One region of the Frankia sp. Hr75.2 genome, then DNA from elsewhere that is predicted to be linked to it. Evidence: predicted binding sites of a transcription regulator. Region 1 holds the regulator's gene; each other region holds the start of a gene.
The links. The regulator LexA, encoded in region 1, represses DNA repair genes until DNA is damaged. The targets are predictions, from matches to a motif close to CGAACNNNNGTTCG.
Positions count from the first base shown of each region.

Region 1 (5,135 bases):
ACCAGGCGGTCGGGAACTCCACCCCACGTTGCTCGAAGTTGACCGATCCGTCCCGCCAGTTCGTCATGACGACGTCGCGGGACTCCCACTCCACCTCGTCGTAGGGGTGGACTCCAGGCGTGGTGCGAACCCGCCGGATCTTCAGCCCGGCCACCTTCGCGGCCGATCTGTTCCCCTTGCCGCGGGTCTCGGTCATAGCGCTCCTCGTGTTCGCGTTCGATGGGTTCAAACAGCGGCCACCGGACTTACGTGCCCGGATCAGGCCTGGTCAGGCATGGTCCCGGGCAGGTCCGGCCCGGCGCCGGCAGTGCAGGGCGGGATGGCCGGATCAGCTGTTCCGCTGATCGGCCGGGGCGTACGTGGGGTCTGGGACGGTATGTGGGGCCTGAGGCCGTGCCGGATCTGGCGGGCACGGCGGCGTATCCGAGGTGGCCGGTCCGGCTGGTGGCGCTCGATGCCCGTGGCCGCGCCGGACGGGATCGGGTCGGGGGCGGGGCAGGGGCACTGGTGGTCGGGTCCGAACATCAGGTGCAAAGGTGCTGGCCGCGGCGCATGCGCCGATGCCTGTATTACGTGCGCCGCGGGCGGCTCCCGTGGCCTCGCGCAGTACACGGACCACCGCGGCTCCGAGACCGGTGTGGCTCCGGCTCCGCACCGACACGGCTCCAGGCTGGTTCCATTCCAGGTCGTTACACGGACCTGGACGCTCGCCGGACCGCGCCTCGACGCCTCCCCCGCTCCCGGCCCGCGATGCCGGAGCCGGCAGGCGGCAGGCGGCCCACCTGCCCGGGTTCGTGAGGCCGGCGCGGATCAGGCTGGGTCACTCATGGACGCCCGGATCCCGGTTCCGGGACCTCGGGCCGGTACGTCAGGGGCCGGCCGCCGCCCGTGGGCCCGTGGTCACCGGAACGACGACAGCCGAGGCCCCGGTGGCCGCCGGCATCGCGGTCGGCTTCCCGGCGACGGGCGACTCACCGCCGCCAGCCGACTCGGCACGCAGGGCCGCGATCGCCGCCTCGAAGTCGCCGAGCGACTCGAACGCCAGGTAGACGGAGGCGAAGCGGAGGTAGGCCACCTCGTCCAACTCCCGGAGGGGGCCGAGGATCGCTCGGCCGACATCCTCGGCGGCCACCTCCGCGGAGCCCGAGGAACGCACCGTCTCCTCGACCCGCTCCGCCAGCAGCGCCAGATCGTCCGACCGGACGGGGCGGCCCTGGCACGCCTTGCGCACTCCCACGATCACCTTCGCGCGGCTGAAGGGCTCGGTGGCCCCGCTGCGCTTACGGACCCGCAAGGAGGCCTCCTCCATGGTCGTGAACCGACGGCCACAGGCCGGACACGACCGCCGGCGCCGGATCGCGGCGCCTTCCTCGGCCTCCCTGCTGTCGACGACACGGCTGTCGGGATGCCGGCAGAAAGGGCACCGCATGGTCCGCTCCCCTCCACCCCGGGCAGGCTGACACTGCCGCCCGCGGGGTGCGTCCGACTGGGTTCCGTCACCTCGACCGGCGGCCCTGCGGACAGACGGTCAAGGCCCTGTGGATTACCTGTGTAACAACCTGTGGATGACTTGCGGTGCTGCAACTACAAGATGTTGTGTCCACCGTAGCGCACACCCCCGACAGATCCGACACCGGCCCCTCCGGCGCATGTGGTCCTCAGGTGTGTTCTCGCCAGCCCGCGCCGGGGCCACGACAGGCGGTGACACCAGCCGGACGTGCCCTCGGTGGGGCAGCCGCAACACCTGACGCACCGAAAGCCCCGGGCATGCCGGGCCGCCGAGCTATCGGGGCGTCGGGGCCGCAGCAGGAAAGCCGGGTCAGGGGAGCCGGAGCTCCTGACCGGGCATGAGCGTCACCGTGTCGAGGCCGTTCAGGGTCATGAGCCCGCGGACGGTGTCGCGGGCGTCGGCCTCGGGGGCGGCCTCGTGGGCGATCTCCCAGAGTGTCTCCCCGGACCGCACGACGTGCGTCCGGTAGCTCACCGGGACGCCGGTGAACGCCTGTGACGCCGTCACCAGCACCAACGAGAAGACAAGGCCGAGGAGCGTGCTCGCCAGCGCCACCACGACGATGCGGCCGCGCCTGGTCAGCCGCAGCGGCGGCCGCGCACCCGACCTCCCCCGCCCACCGGCCCGCGACCGGGACCCGGCCCGAGGTCGAGGTCGAGCCTCAGGCCGGGCGTGGGGCTGAGGCCGGGGACGCTGGGGCTGGGACTGCCCACTCGGCCCAGGACGCGGCCCGGGCGCCGCGGCGGCCGACCCGGCCGCGACCAGCCCGACGGCTGCCTCACGCCACCACATGCCGGGCATCTCGATGACGGACGCCCCGGATCGCCGCTCACCGCCCCGCCTGGACTCACCGGGCGGCACCGTGGCGGCCGGAGCAGCCCCCGAGAGACCACATCGGGCGCCACGAGAGCGAACCGGGCGCCCTACCGGCACGCGGCCCATGCCGCGCACCGCCACCCCCCGCACCCCGCGGCCACGGACGGCGACTCCGCCCACCGCGGCTCCACGCACGCCGCGTGCCCCCCGCGCACCCGTCGCGACCTGCGCACCCTGCCGCAGCGCGCAGCTGCGGGACACCGGGTGACCCCGCCGAACTGACGCATTCCCACCGGCCGCACCGCCACCGTCGGTCATGCCAACCTCCCAGGCGCGAACACTCGTTCGATCGAACGCCTGAGCGATTCTTACACGGCCGCCACGCACACTTCCCCCGACACGCTCGAACAGACGTTTGAGATTCGGCGACCGGCCGACTACCGTCAAGGACGATCAGTTGTGGACGATCGTGCGAGATGAACCGAGCACGAAGGACCCTGCCAAACCGATCAGCCGAACCGATCAAAAGTTACTAATCGGACAAAGCATTGGAACGACCGGGTGGGTGTTGGCGGAGCCGGGCCGTCGACCACCCGGTCCTTGGCAGCCGCCGGTGGCACCATCCGCCGCGCGGAAGCATCGACAGGAGAGCGGTAAGCGATGACCAGCCAGGAACGGGGTACCCGCCGAGGTGACACCCGTGGCAACGTCCGGGATTTTCCCGACAGCCCCGCGGACGCCTCGGGCCTGACGCAGCGGCAGAAGAAGGTGCTCGAGGTCATCCGGTCCGCGGTGGAGCGGCGTGGATACCCGCCGAGCGTCCGGGAGATCGGCGAGGCTGTCGGCCTGACCAGCACCAGCAGCGTGGCACACCAGCTCAAGGTGCTGCAGGAGAAGGGGTTCCTCCGGCGCGACCCGAACCGGCCGCGGGCGATGGAGGTGCTTCCGATCGGCGGCGCGAAGGCCGGCGGGCGTTCCCGCGCGGGTGCCGCGGCGGCGGCCGGCGCACCCGCCGAGACCACGGCGCTGGAGGCCGGCACGCCCACCTACGTCCCCCTGGTGGGGCGGATCGCCGCCGGTGGGCCGATCCTCGCCGAGCAGGCGATCGAGGACGTCTACCCGCTGCCGAAGGAGATCGTCGGCGAGGGAACTCTGTTCCTGCTCAAGGTGGTCGGCCAGTCGATGATCAATGCCGCCATCTGTGACGGCGACTTCGTCGTCGTCCGGCAGCAGCCGGTGGCGGACAACGGCGAGATCGTCGCGGCGATGATCGATGGGGAGGCCACGGTCAAGCGGTTCCGGCAGCGCGACGGCCGGGTGTGGCTGGCGCCGGAGAACCCGGCCTTCTCCGACATCCCGGCCGAGGACGCGACCATCCTCGGCCGCATCGTGGCGGTGATGCGCCGGGTCTGATCCCCGGCACGCGGCCGGCACCGGGCAGGCCAGGCACCGGTCAGACGTCAGGCGTCTGACCGGTGCGGTGTTCAGCTCGCGGTGTTCCGTCGGGGCTGGTGTTCAGGCAGGGCCGTCAGGCGCGGAACGGCTCCAGCTCGGCGGCCAGGCCCACGGGCACGCGCGCGGCGACCTCGGTGCCCTTGCCGGTGTGCTCAACTCGAAGCACCTCGCCGATCTGGTGGATGCGGGAGACGAGATCGCCCCGGGTGTAGGGCACCAGCAGGGACATCTCGACCTCCGGGTGCGGTATCCGCGCCGAGAGCGCCTCCACCAGCTCCTGCAGCCCCGCCCCGGACCGCGCCGAGACGAAGATGGCGTCCGGCACCGCCTGACGCAGGACGGCGAGCGTGGTCGGGTCGACCGCGTCCACCTTGTTGACCACGATGAGCTCGGGCACCCCGGCCGCGTCGATCTCGGCGAGCACCTCGCGCACGGCCGAGATCTGCCCCATCGGGTCCGGGGCCGAACCGTCGACGACGTGCAGGACGAGGTCGGCGTCCACCACCTCCTCGAGCGTCGAGCGGAACGCCTCGACGATCTGGTGCGGCAGGTGGCGCACGAAGCCGACCGTGTCGGCCAGGGTGAAGATCCGGCCGTCGGGCAGCGTGGCCCGGCGCACCGTCGGGTCGAGGGTCGCGAACAGCGCGTCCTCGACCAGTACGCCCGCCCCGGTCAGTCGGTTGAGCAGCGACGACTTGCCGGCGTTGGTGTAGCCGGCGATCGCGACGGCGGGAACGGCACCGCGGCGGCGTGACGACCTCTTGGTCGCCCGGACGGTGGCCATCCCGGTGAGCTCTCGGCGCAGCTTGGTGATGCGCGCGCGCAGCCGGCGACGGTCCGTCTCGATCTTCGTCTCACCGGGGCCACGGGTACCGATCGGCGCCCGGCCGCCGCTGGCGGCCTGCCGGGACATCGACTCACCCCAGCCGCGCAGCCTCGGCAGCATGTACTGCAGCTGGGCGAGCTCGACCTGCGCCTTGCCCTCGCGCGACGTCGCGTGCTGGGCGAAGATGTCGAGGATCAGCGCCGTCCGGTCGATCACCTTGACCTTGACGACCTCCTCGAGCTGGCGCAGCTGGCCGGGGGTCAGCTCGCCGTCGCAGATCACCGTGTCCGCGCCGGTCGCCAGTACGATCTCGGCGAGCTCCTTGGCCTTGCCGGAGCCCACGAAGGTCGCTGCGTCGGGCCTGTCCCGGCGCTGCACGAGCGCGTCGAGCACGACCGAGCCGGCGGTGGTGGCGAGCGCGGCCAGCTCCGCCATGGACGCCTCGGCCTCGACCTGCGAGCCCGACGTCCACACCCCGATCAGAACGACCTGTTCCAGCCGGAGCTGGCGGTACTCGACCTCGGTGAC
Region 1 covers NZ_CASGGV010000303.1:30,753-35,887, forward strand. The annotation lists gene AC559T_RS25110 (vitamin B12-dependent ribonucleotide reductase) at 1-196, opposite strand, end outside; gene nrdR (transcriptional regulator NrdR) at 869-1,429, opposite strand; gene AC559T_RS25120 (LysM peptidoglycan-binding domain-containing protein) at 1,820-2,065, opposite strand; gene lexA (transcriptional repressor LexA) at 2,987-3,739, shown strand; gene hflX (GTPase HflX) at 3,855-5,135, opposite strand, start outside.

Region 2 (5,135 bases), on a different contig from region 1:
CGTGCGCCGGCACCGCTCCCGAGGAGCGCCGGGCGGCCGGCGGCGCCCGCGTGGAAGGCCCGCCGACCGGCCCGGACGGGCGAGCCGGCACCCACCGACGGGCCGCTACCAGGGCCCGGACGGCGCCGTGTGGCCAACCTGTCGCCGGGCCGATCTCCCGTCCGCCTTCGGTCAGCGCCCGGTCGCCGTATGCTGAAGCGCGTCCACTCGGGTGGCGTCACGAGCGAACTGCTGCGACGGTGTAAACCGGCGAGGCAGTTAAACCGGGTAGATCGGGCCGAGGGAGCCGACGCGTGCAGGTGGAGGACGTCACGACGGAGTTCGTCGTTGACGACGCCCCCAGCCGCGGCAGGATCACCGTTCTGCAGATCACCTGGCGCAGCTGTGACCCGCTGGCGGTCGCGCTGGTACTCGTCTCCCGGCCGGATCATCCCGCGCTCCCGCAGGGCCACTGGGTGGCTCCCCGGGACGCGCTGCGGGCCGGCCTGGACGGCCCGGCACCCGTCGGCGACGGGGACGTCCGCATCACGCCCGAGCCGACCCGGGACGGCATCCGCCTCGAGCTGGCCGACGGCGAGCGCCGGTCGGTGGTCGTCCTGGACGCCGCGCCCGTCCGCCGCTTCCTCGAACGCACCGAGCGGGTCGTGCCCGCCGGCGAGGAGCACCCCGAGGTCGCTCTGGACGCCGTCCTCGACGACCTCCTCCAGACCTGAGCGGGCACGGCCGCGCGCCGTCACAGCGCGGCCGCGCCGGCGAGCTTCGGCCGTGACTTCGGACGGGCGTCGACCCGGTCGCCGAGGATCTCCCGCAGGAAGGCGCCGGTGTGGCTCTCGGGCACCGCGGCGACCGTCTCGGGAGCTCCCTCGGCGATCACCCGGCCGCCGCCCGTCCCGCCCTCCGGGCCCATGTCGATGATCCAGTCGGCGGTCTTGACGACGTCGAGGTTGTGCTCGATGACGATCACCGTGTTGCCGGCGTCAACGAGCCGGCCGAGCACGCCGAGCAGTTTCCGGATGTCCTCGAAGTGCAGGCCGGTGGTGGGCTCGTCCAGCACGTAGACGGTCCGCCCGGTGGAGCGTCGCTGCAGCTCCGAGGCGAGCTTCACCCGCTGCGCCTCACCGCCGGAGAGGGTGGGCGCCGACTGGCCCAGCCGGACGTAGCCGAGGCCGACGTCGTTGAGCGTGCGCAGGTGCCGGGCGATCGCCGGGACCGCCGCGAAGAACTCGGCGGCCTCCTCGATCGGCATGTCGAGCACCTCGGCGATGTTGCGGCCCTTGAAGTGCACCTCCAGCGTCTCCCGGTTGTACCGGGCGCCCGCGCAGACCTCGCACGGGACGTAGACGTCCGGCAGGAAGTTCATCTCGATCTTGATGGTGCCGTCGCCGGAGCAGGCCTCGCACCGGCCGCCCTTGACGTTGAACGAGAACCGGCCCGGCAGGTACCCGCGGACCTTCGCCTCGGTCGTCTCCGCGAACAGCCGGCGGATGTGGTCGAACACGCCCGTGTACGTCGCCGGGTTGGACCGCGGGGTCCGGCCGATCGGTGACTGGTCGACCCGCACCGCCTTGTCGAGGTGCTCGAGGCCGGACACCGTGCGGTGCCGGCCCGGCACCTCGCGCGCGCCGTTGAGATGGTTCGCGAGCACGCTGGCGAGGATGTCGTTGACCAGCGTCGACTTGCCCGAGCCGGAGACGCCGGTGACCGCTACCAGGCAGCCGAGCGGGAACGACACCGTCACGTCCCGGAGGTTGTGCTCCCGGGCGCCGTGCACGGTCAGCGAGCGCGACTTCGTCGGCGCGCGGCGGATGTCGGGCACCGGGATCTGCCGCCGACCGGAGAGGTAGGCGCCGGTCATCGACTCCTCGCTGCTCAGCAGCTCCTCGACCGGGCCGGAGACGACCACCCGGCCGCCGTGCTCACCGGCCCCGGGGCCGATGTCCACCACCCAGTCGGCGGCACGGATCGTGTCCTCGTCGTGTTCCACGACGATCAGCGTGTTGCCGAGATCGCGCAGCCGGACGAGGGTCTGGATGAGGCGGCGGTTGTCCCGCTGGTGGAGGCCGATCGACGGCTCGTCGAGCACGTAGAGCACGCCGACCAGCCCCGAGCCGATCTGGGTGGCGAGGCGGATCCGCTGGGCCTCCCCACCGGCGAGCGTGCCGGCGGAACGGTTCAGGGACAGGTAGTCGAGGCCGACGTCCAGCAGGAAGGCGAGCCGCGCGTCGATCTCCTTGAGGACCCGCCCGGCGATGGCCTGCTCCCGCTCGCTGAGCTCGACGCCGCGCAGGAATGCCGCGCATTCCCCGATCGACATCCCGGAGACCTCGGCGATGGAGCGGCCGCCGAGCGTGACGGCCAGCGACTCCGGTTTGAGCCGGGCGCCCCGGCATGCCGGGCAGGGCACGTCGCGCATGTAGCCCTCGTAGCGCTCGCGGCTGCTGTCGGACTCGGCGTCCGAGTGGCGGCGACGCAGGAAGGCCATCACGCCCTCGAAGGACGTGTAGTAGGAGCGCTTGCGACCGTAGCGGTTCGTGTAGCCGACGTGGATCTCGGTCTCGCCGCTGCCGTGCAGGATCGCCTTGCGGGCGCGCTCCGGCAGCCCCTCCCACGGGGTGTCCATCCGGAAGCTGAGGTCCTCGCTGAGCGCCGTCAGCAGCCGCTCGAAGTACTCCTTGTTGTGCCCGCCGGCCCACGGTTGGATCGCGCCCTCGGCGAGCGAGAGCGTCGGGTCGGGCACGACGAGGTCGGGGTCGACCTCCTTGCGAGTTCCCAGACCCGAACACTCCTGGCAGGCCCCGAACGGCGAGTTGAACGAGAACGACCTCGGCTCCATCTCCTCGAAGGAGAGGTCGTCGTACATGCAGGCCAGGTGCTCGGAGTACATCCGCTCGCGGTCGGGGTCGGCCGGATCCCGGTCGACGAAGTCGAGCAGCACCAGGCCGCTGCCGAGCTTGAGCGCCGTCTCGATCGAGTCGGTGAGGCGGCGCTTGGCCGACTCCTTCGCCGCGAGCCGGTCGACCACGACCTCGATCGTGTGCTTGCGCTGCTTCTCGAGCTTGGGGCGCTCGGTGAGCGCCACGACGGTGCCGTCCACCCGGACCCGGGCGAAGCCGGAGCTCTGCAGCTCGGCGAAGAGGTCGGCGTACTCGCCCTTGCGGCCACGGACGACCGGCGCCAGGACCTGGAAGCGGGTGCCCTCGGGGAGCTCCAGGAGCCGGTCGACGATCTGCTGCGGGGTCTGCCGGGCGATCGGGCGGCCGCACTTCGGGCAGTGCGGGTGGCCGACCCGCGCGTACAGCAGCCGCAGGTAGTCGTAGACCTCGGTGATCGTGCCCACCGTCGAGCGCGGGTTGCGCGAGGTCGACTTCTGGTCGATCGAGACCGCGGGTGACAGGCCCTCGATGAAGTCGACGTCCGGCTTGTCCATCTGGCCGAGGAACTGGCGGGCGTAGGCCGAAAGTGACTCGACGTACCGGCGCTGCCCCTCGGCGAAGATCGTGTCGAAGGCGAGGCTCGACTTGCCCGAGCCCGACAGCCCGGTGAAGACCACCAGGCCGTCCCTGGGCAGGTCGAGATCGACGTCACGAAGGTTGTGCTCACGTGCTCCGCGGACGACAAGACGGTCAGCCATCGTCAGGTCCCTCGTGGTCTTCGGTCGGGTGGGGGTGACAGTCGGATACAGGTGACAGTCAGGTTTGGGTGACATCAGGTGTGGGGGACAACTGTCGCGGCCTGCGGCAGGCATGCTACGGACGGGTTTGCGGCCCGTTACGCGGCCCCGCGGGCAGGCGCCGCGCCCTGGGCCCGGCTCCGCAGCGGCACCGGATCAAACGCGCGTTCGAACACGACCGACGCTACACGCCCGGGCCGACGTGCCCGCACACGGCGGTGCCCGGCTCCGCGCAGGGGAACCCCGCGGGCCACATCCTTGTTCCGTCGAGGACACACGGCGGTCACGCCGATCAGAATGGATGCGCTCCGCGGATCATTCCACGCCGCCCGGCCGCCACCACGGCGGTCCGGCCACGGACGGATCCGCGCGGACCAGTCCACGGAGAGATCGAGGAGAACCGTGATGAACATCGGCGCCGGATACACGGGCGAGGTCACCGTCGGCGGGCCGGCGGACACCCGCGAGCTCCCGGACCTCACGATCACCAAGGTGGCGGTCGGCCCGTTCGACAACAACTGCTATCTCCTGCGCTGCGCCGCCACCGGCGAGCAGCTGCTCGTCGACGCGGCGAACGAGACCGACACGCTGCTACGCCTCGTCGGCGACAGCGGGTTGGCCACCGTGGTGACGACCCACCGGCACGCCGACCACGTCCAGGCGCTCGAGGAGGTCGTCGCCGCGACCGGGGCCCGCACCGTGGCGCACCCGCTCGACGCGCCCGCCATCCCGGTCCCGACGATGGACCCGGTCGTCGACGGCGACGAGGTGCACGTCGGCGAGGTCACGCTGCGGGTCGTGCACCTCGTCGGGCACACGCCCGGCTCCGTGGCCCTGCTCTACGACCAGGACGGCGACGCCCCGCACCTGTTCACCGGCGACTGTCTGTTCCCCGGCGGCCCAGGGAACACCTTCGGGGACGCCGCCGCCTTCGCCACCCTGATGGACGGCCTCGAGGCCAAGGTGTTCGGTCCGCTGCCCGACCGGACATGGATCTACCCGGGCCACGGAAAGGACACAACACTCGGCGCCGAGCGCCCGCACCTGGCCGAGTGGCGCTCCCGCGGCTGGTGAGACGGCGATCGGTCGCACCCGGCCCGGCGGTCAGCCGTATCTGACAGTCGGCTGTATCTGACAGTCAGCGGTACCCGGCGGTCACCTGTGGCGACCGGTCCGCGCGGGACGTGCGGGACGCCCGGGGCGCCGGCACCTGCCCGGGCGCGGCGGTGTCCATCCGACCCAGGTCACGGCGGGTGGCGACCGGAACGGCCCGCCAGCGGGACTGGGTGGCGGGCTCCCAGCGAGGCTGGACCAGCCCCGTCGCGACGCCGGACAGGATCCTCGACGCGCGCAGCGCGTCGTGGGTCCGGCCGGTCGCGAGCTTGCGCAGCGCCAGCGCCGCCAGCTGCGCCACGTGGACGGCGAGCCAGCCCCGCCCGAGCGTGTCGCCGTGGCGCCGCGCGTA
Region 2 covers NZ_CASGGV010000310.1:141,501-146,635, reverse strand. The annotation lists gene AC559T_RS26920 (SsgA family sporulation/cell division regulator) at 294-713, shown strand; gene uvrA (excinuclease ABC subunit UvrA) at 734-3,631, opposite strand; gene AC559T_RS26910 (MBL fold metallo-hydrolase) at 4,076-4,744, shown strand; gene AC559T_RS26905 (glycosyltransferase family 2 protein) at 4,809-5,135, opposite strand, start outside.
Region 2: uvrA (excinuclease ABC subunit UvrA) is a predicted target of LexA. The motif match lies at 3,828-3,841, and genes of this name have one in related genera.

Region 3 (5,135 bases), on a different contig from region 1:
ACCAGCCAGCTAACCGTGTGGATGAACCGCCAACTCGCCGCGGAGGCGGGGATCTCACTCGCCGACTACGACGTTCTCGTCCGCCTCACCGACACCCCCGAAGGGCGCCTGCGGGTGACCAAGCTGGCCAGGGAGCTCTCGTGGGAGCAGAGCAGGCTCTCCCATCACGTCGCCCGGATGCAGCGGCGTGGCCTCGTGGCGCGCGAGGAGTGCGCCGACGACGGCCGCGGCGCCCTTGTCGTGCTCACGGAGCGCGGCCGCGCCATGATCGAACAGGCCGCTCCCGCTCATGTCGCTTTCGTCCGTGAGCATGTGTTCGACATGCTCACGGAAGCCCAGGTCGACGCCCTTGACGCGATCGCCACGTCAGTACTGACCCGGCTCGCCGCGGACGACCACCCGTCATCCGCCTGATTCGCCACCCGTGCCCCGGGACTTGTCGTCAAGATCATGAGGTCTCGGGCTCGAGATAGGGCGGCGGGGTGACCGTGATCCTTCTGCCCAGTGTCGTGGTCCACTCGAAGACACCCTCACGTGGCTGGCTGATCTGCCAGCCACTGCGGTGGCGCATGCGGTGATGTCGTCGACACGGAAGGCCCAGATTGTCCAGCGCTGTCCGGCCGCCCACGGCGTCGGGGACGGTGTGGTCGAGCTCGCAGTGGATCGCGCGCCGGGCGCACCCGGGCATGCGGCAGGTGCGGTCGCGCGCGCGCACGTGACGTACCTGCGCCGGGGTGGGGTGCCGGCGGTCGGAGACGTCGAGGAGGACGCCGCGCTGGTCGGTCAGGAGTCGCCGCCAGGTCGACCCTGGCCGAGCGGCCATCTCGCGGGCGACCGCTCCGGGGATGGTGCCGACACCTGGGATCTCACCGGGCTCCGACGATATGCCGAGCAGTGTGGTCACGGGCACGACCACCTGGACGTCGCAGGAGAACGGCCGGCCGTGCTCGGCTCGTCCGGTGAGCAGGTCGACGACGACGTCGGCCCGGATCTGGTCCGTCGTCCGTTCGTCGTGGGTATCCCGGGCGGCGACGATCTCGCGGGTCACCTGGTCGACTCGCCGGTAGCAGGCGTCTGCCTCCTCCGCCGGGAGCAACGCGGACAGCGTGCTGCTGCCCTCCTCGCCGGGACGAACCCAGACCCGTCGCGCGGCTCTTCGTGTACGGGCCCGCTCCGCCGAGCCGTCGGGGTCGATCCGCTGGACCGTGCGTCGGCACGCATCGGCGAAGGCTCCCTGAGTGGGACGTGGCCCGCCTTCCAGCACGCGCCTCTCCACGGCGGCCGCCAGTTCGTCATCCAACGGGCGAACGGCGCGTTCCAGGGATCTCAACCGAGATAGATCAATTGCCCCGTTTTTCAGTGTCGTCAACGCGCGGGGGAGCCGATCCGTGATCGTGCGCGCGTAGGTCATGTCTCGCGCCACCGAGGTGGCGGAGGCGCCGACCTCGATCGCCACGTCCTCCGGAGCAAGCTCGTCAAAAGTCCCGGTCGCCGCCTCGCGCGGTGGATTCATATGAGTGATGGCCGATAGATCCTCCATCATTCCTGCCTGAAGCCAGCCGAGCACCTTTAACTTGGTGCGATACCTGTCGACACGATGACAGAATCGCCGCAAGAAGGGCGTGGCCTGATCCAGGTCGCTCCTCGCGGTTCCGGCGCCGGTTGCCGCGATTGCCTCGGCCAGGACCGTGTGGAGCGCGTCCACCAGGTCGAACGAGACGTCTGATCGCTGCGGTTCGGAATCCATACCCGCTGCCGTCGACGCCCGGGTCATGGAGCTGTCGAACTGATCCATCAGGTTCACCGCCCACCGTCAGTGAAATTCTTCGAACATGCGTTCGATCCTAGGGTAGGGTCGGCTCTGCTGGCAAGGGTTCGGGCGAGTCGTCCCGAGGGTGACCTGATCTGTGGGTGGGTCGTTTCGTGGGTGAATGGAAATAAGTAGATGAATTATATGGATTACAAAGACAGGCAAATTCTTTTGCTTCTTCAGTGGCTAACGATCACTCTCGTTGGTGGCTGCACGGGAGACGTTCTCCGCCGCGGTGTGTGGTGCGGCCTGTCCGACCGCCTCGGGTCGGAGCCCGACGCCGACCGCACGGGCGAGCACGCGCTGGGCGGCCGGTATCCGGGCGAGGAGCCGGACCGGCATGGGCGCCGTGACCGGCTTGTCGCCGGCCTCCAGCACCGGGCGCAGCAACCCTCGTTGGGCGACCCGCTGCGCAAGCTGGGTGAGGATGGTCGGTGGCGTGCGGCGACGCTGTACCGCGGCCAGCCGCCCGGGCGGTGGTGCGGTTCCGGTGCCCCGGCCGGCGAGCAGGGGCGCACGGAGGATACGTGCCGCGGCGACCGCGTCCTGGATCGCCAGATTGATCCCGACCCCGCCGATCGGCGACATCGCGTGAGCGGCGTCCCCTATGAGCAGTGCGCCGGGAGCGTGCCAGCGCCGCACCCGGTCGACCTGCACCCTCAGCAGGTGGACGTCCTCCCAGCTTCTGATCTCATCGACCCGGTCGGCGAGGTCCGGAGCGAGCGTCGCGACGTTGTCGCGGAGGCGGTCGAGTCCCGCCGCGTGCACGGCGTCGTATCCGCCCTTGCGGATCAGATAGGCGGTCTGCCAGTAGCTGCCCCGATCGATGCGGATGAGCATCCGTCCCGGGCCGACCAGGCCGCCGAGGCCATCCCCGTCACTCGCCCGGCGTGGGAGCCGGAACCACAACACATCCATCGGAGCGCCGAAACGTCGCAGTGGCAGGCCAAGCGACGCGCGGACGACAGATCCGCGGCCGTCGGCACCGACCGTGAGACGCGCCCGCACCACCCGGCGGCCCTGGGTGGTCCGAGCCTCGGCGCCCACCACCCGATCGCCATCCCGGACAAGGCCGGTCACCTCGTGCTCACGCAGCAGCGTGAAGGTCGGAATGTCGGCGCCGGCCTGCGCGAGCATCTCCAGCAGGTCCCACTGCGGGACGAAGTAAATGTAGGGATGACTCACCCGCAGCCGGGAGAAGTCGGCGACCTGGTAGGTCCCGTCCGCGAAGCTGAATCTCAGCCCGGTGACCTGGCGTCCGGGCAGGTCGCGCACGCGTTCGCCAAGGCCGATCGAATCCAGCAGATCGAGCGTGGACGGGTGCACGGTGTCCCCGCGGAAGTCGCGCAGGAAGTCGGCGTGCTTCTCCAACACGCAGGTCTCGAGGCCGTCGCGGGCGAGCAACAGGCCGAGCATCATCCCGGCCGGGCCTGCGCCCACCACACACACGTCGAACGCGGGGCCTGCGGCGTCAGGCATCATGCAGATGCAGTACCCACTGCCTCGGGATCCGAGCGCGGTCCAGGGGGATCAGGTCTGCAGGGAGATCTGCGGTGGGATGCCGCCGTCCGGACCTTCCCCCGAGCCGTCTCCGTTCGGGCTGCGCGTGAAGCTCGCCATCGACGCGGCGGCGAGCTCCTCTACCACTGTGCCGTCGATGGTCTCCCGTTCCAGCAGGCGCGCAGTCAGGGCGTCGAGTGCGTTCCGATGCATGCGCAGCAGGTCGATGGCTCGCGCCTGAGCCTCCCGCAGCAGCCGTGCCACCTCGGCGTCGATCACTCGTTGCGTCTGCTCCGAGTAGGGGCGGGCCATGAGGTCGTCCCCGCCGAGGAAGTTGGGCCCGTCGGACGAGTAGCCCACCGGTCCGATCTCCTCCGACAGCCCGAACTCACGCACCATCCGGGTGGCGAGTTGGGTCGCGCCGGCCAGGTCGTTCGAGGCACCGGTGGAGCCGTGGCCGAACACCACCAGCTCGGCCGCCCGACCGCCGAGCCGCACGGCCAGGCTGTCCAGCAGATAGGCCTCGGAGTAGAGGTGCCGCTCGGCCTCGGGGAGCTGCTGGGTGACGCCGAGCGCCATGCCTGCGGGAAGGATGGTCACCTTCGAGACCGGGTCGGCGTCGTCGCAGAGCGCCGCCACCAGGGCATGGCCCGACTCGTGCACGGCGACGGACCGCTTCTCGTCCGGGAGCAGGGCGTTCGAGGCATCGCGCCGTCCGAGGAGAATGCGGTCACGTGCGGCGTCGAGATCGGCGGCGCTGACCACCGAACGTCCGTCGCGGACGGCGTTGATCGCCGCCTCGTTGACGAGGCTGGCCAGGTCCGCGCCGGAGAATCCGGGCGTGCCCCGGGCGATCCGGGTGAGGTCGGCGTCATCGGTGAGTGCCTTGCCACGGGTGTGCACGGCGAGGATCTCGGCCCGTTCGGACTGGGTCGGCAGCGGCACCGTGACCTGGCGGTCGAACCGACCCGGGCGCAGCAGCGCGTGGTCAAGGGTCTCGGGGCGGTTCGTGGCGGCGAGGACGACCACGCCCGACGTGGACTCGAACCCGTCCATCTCGGCGAGGAGCTGGTTCAGCGTCTGCTCGCGCTCGTCGTTGGACCCGCCGAACGCGCTGGAGCCGCGCCGGCCGCCGATGGCGTCGATCTCGTCGATGAAGATGATGGACGGCGCCCGCTTGCGAGCCTCGGTGAAGAGGTCCCGCACCCGGGATGCGCCGACACCGACGAACATCTCGACGAAGCCCGAGCCGGTGATCGAGAGGAACGGCACCTCGGCCTCGCCGGCGACGGCGCGCGCGAGCAGGGTCTTGCCGGTGCCGGGCGGGCCGACCATCAGCACGCCGCGCGGGCCGTGTGCGCCGACCTCAAGATACTGGTCGGGATTGCGCAGGAAGTCGACGACCTCGCTGATCTCCTGCTTCGCACCCTCGTAGCCGGCAACGTCACTGAAGCGGGTCTCCGGCCGGTCCGCCTCGGTGATCTTCGCTCGGGAGCGGCTGAACATTCCGAGCGCGCCGCCGCCGGAGAGCTGGCGCCGGGCCATGCGGCCGGACCACACGAAGAAACCGATCAGGAGCAGCAGCGGGAGGAAGCTCAGCACCACCGACCAGAACGACGTGCCCGTCCTGGTGGCCGTGATCTGCACCTTCTTGGCGGCGAGCTGACGTTCGAGCGCGGTTGTGTCGAGTGCGGTGGGGATCTGGGTGGTGAAGTCAGTGCCGTCGGTCAGCGTGCCGTCGACACCACCGCGGTCGTCGATGGTGACCGAGCGCACCACGCCGCTGTCGACTCGACCCACGAAATCGGAGTAGGTCAGCGAATCC
Region 3 covers NZ_CASGGV010000310.1:38,108-43,242, forward strand. The annotation lists gene AC559T_RS26485 (MarR family winged helix-turn-helix transcriptional regulator) at 1-414, shown strand, start outside; gene AC559T_RS26490 (HNH endonuclease signature motif containing protein) at 449-1,795, opposite strand; gene AC559T_RS26495 (FAD-dependent oxidoreductase) at 1,997-3,292, opposite strand; gene ftsH (ATP-dependent zinc metalloprotease FtsH) at 3,341-5,135, opposite strand, start outside.
Region 3: AC559T_RS26490 (HNH endonuclease signature motif containing protein) is a predicted target of LexA. The motif match lies at 1,828-1,841, and genes of this name have one in related genera.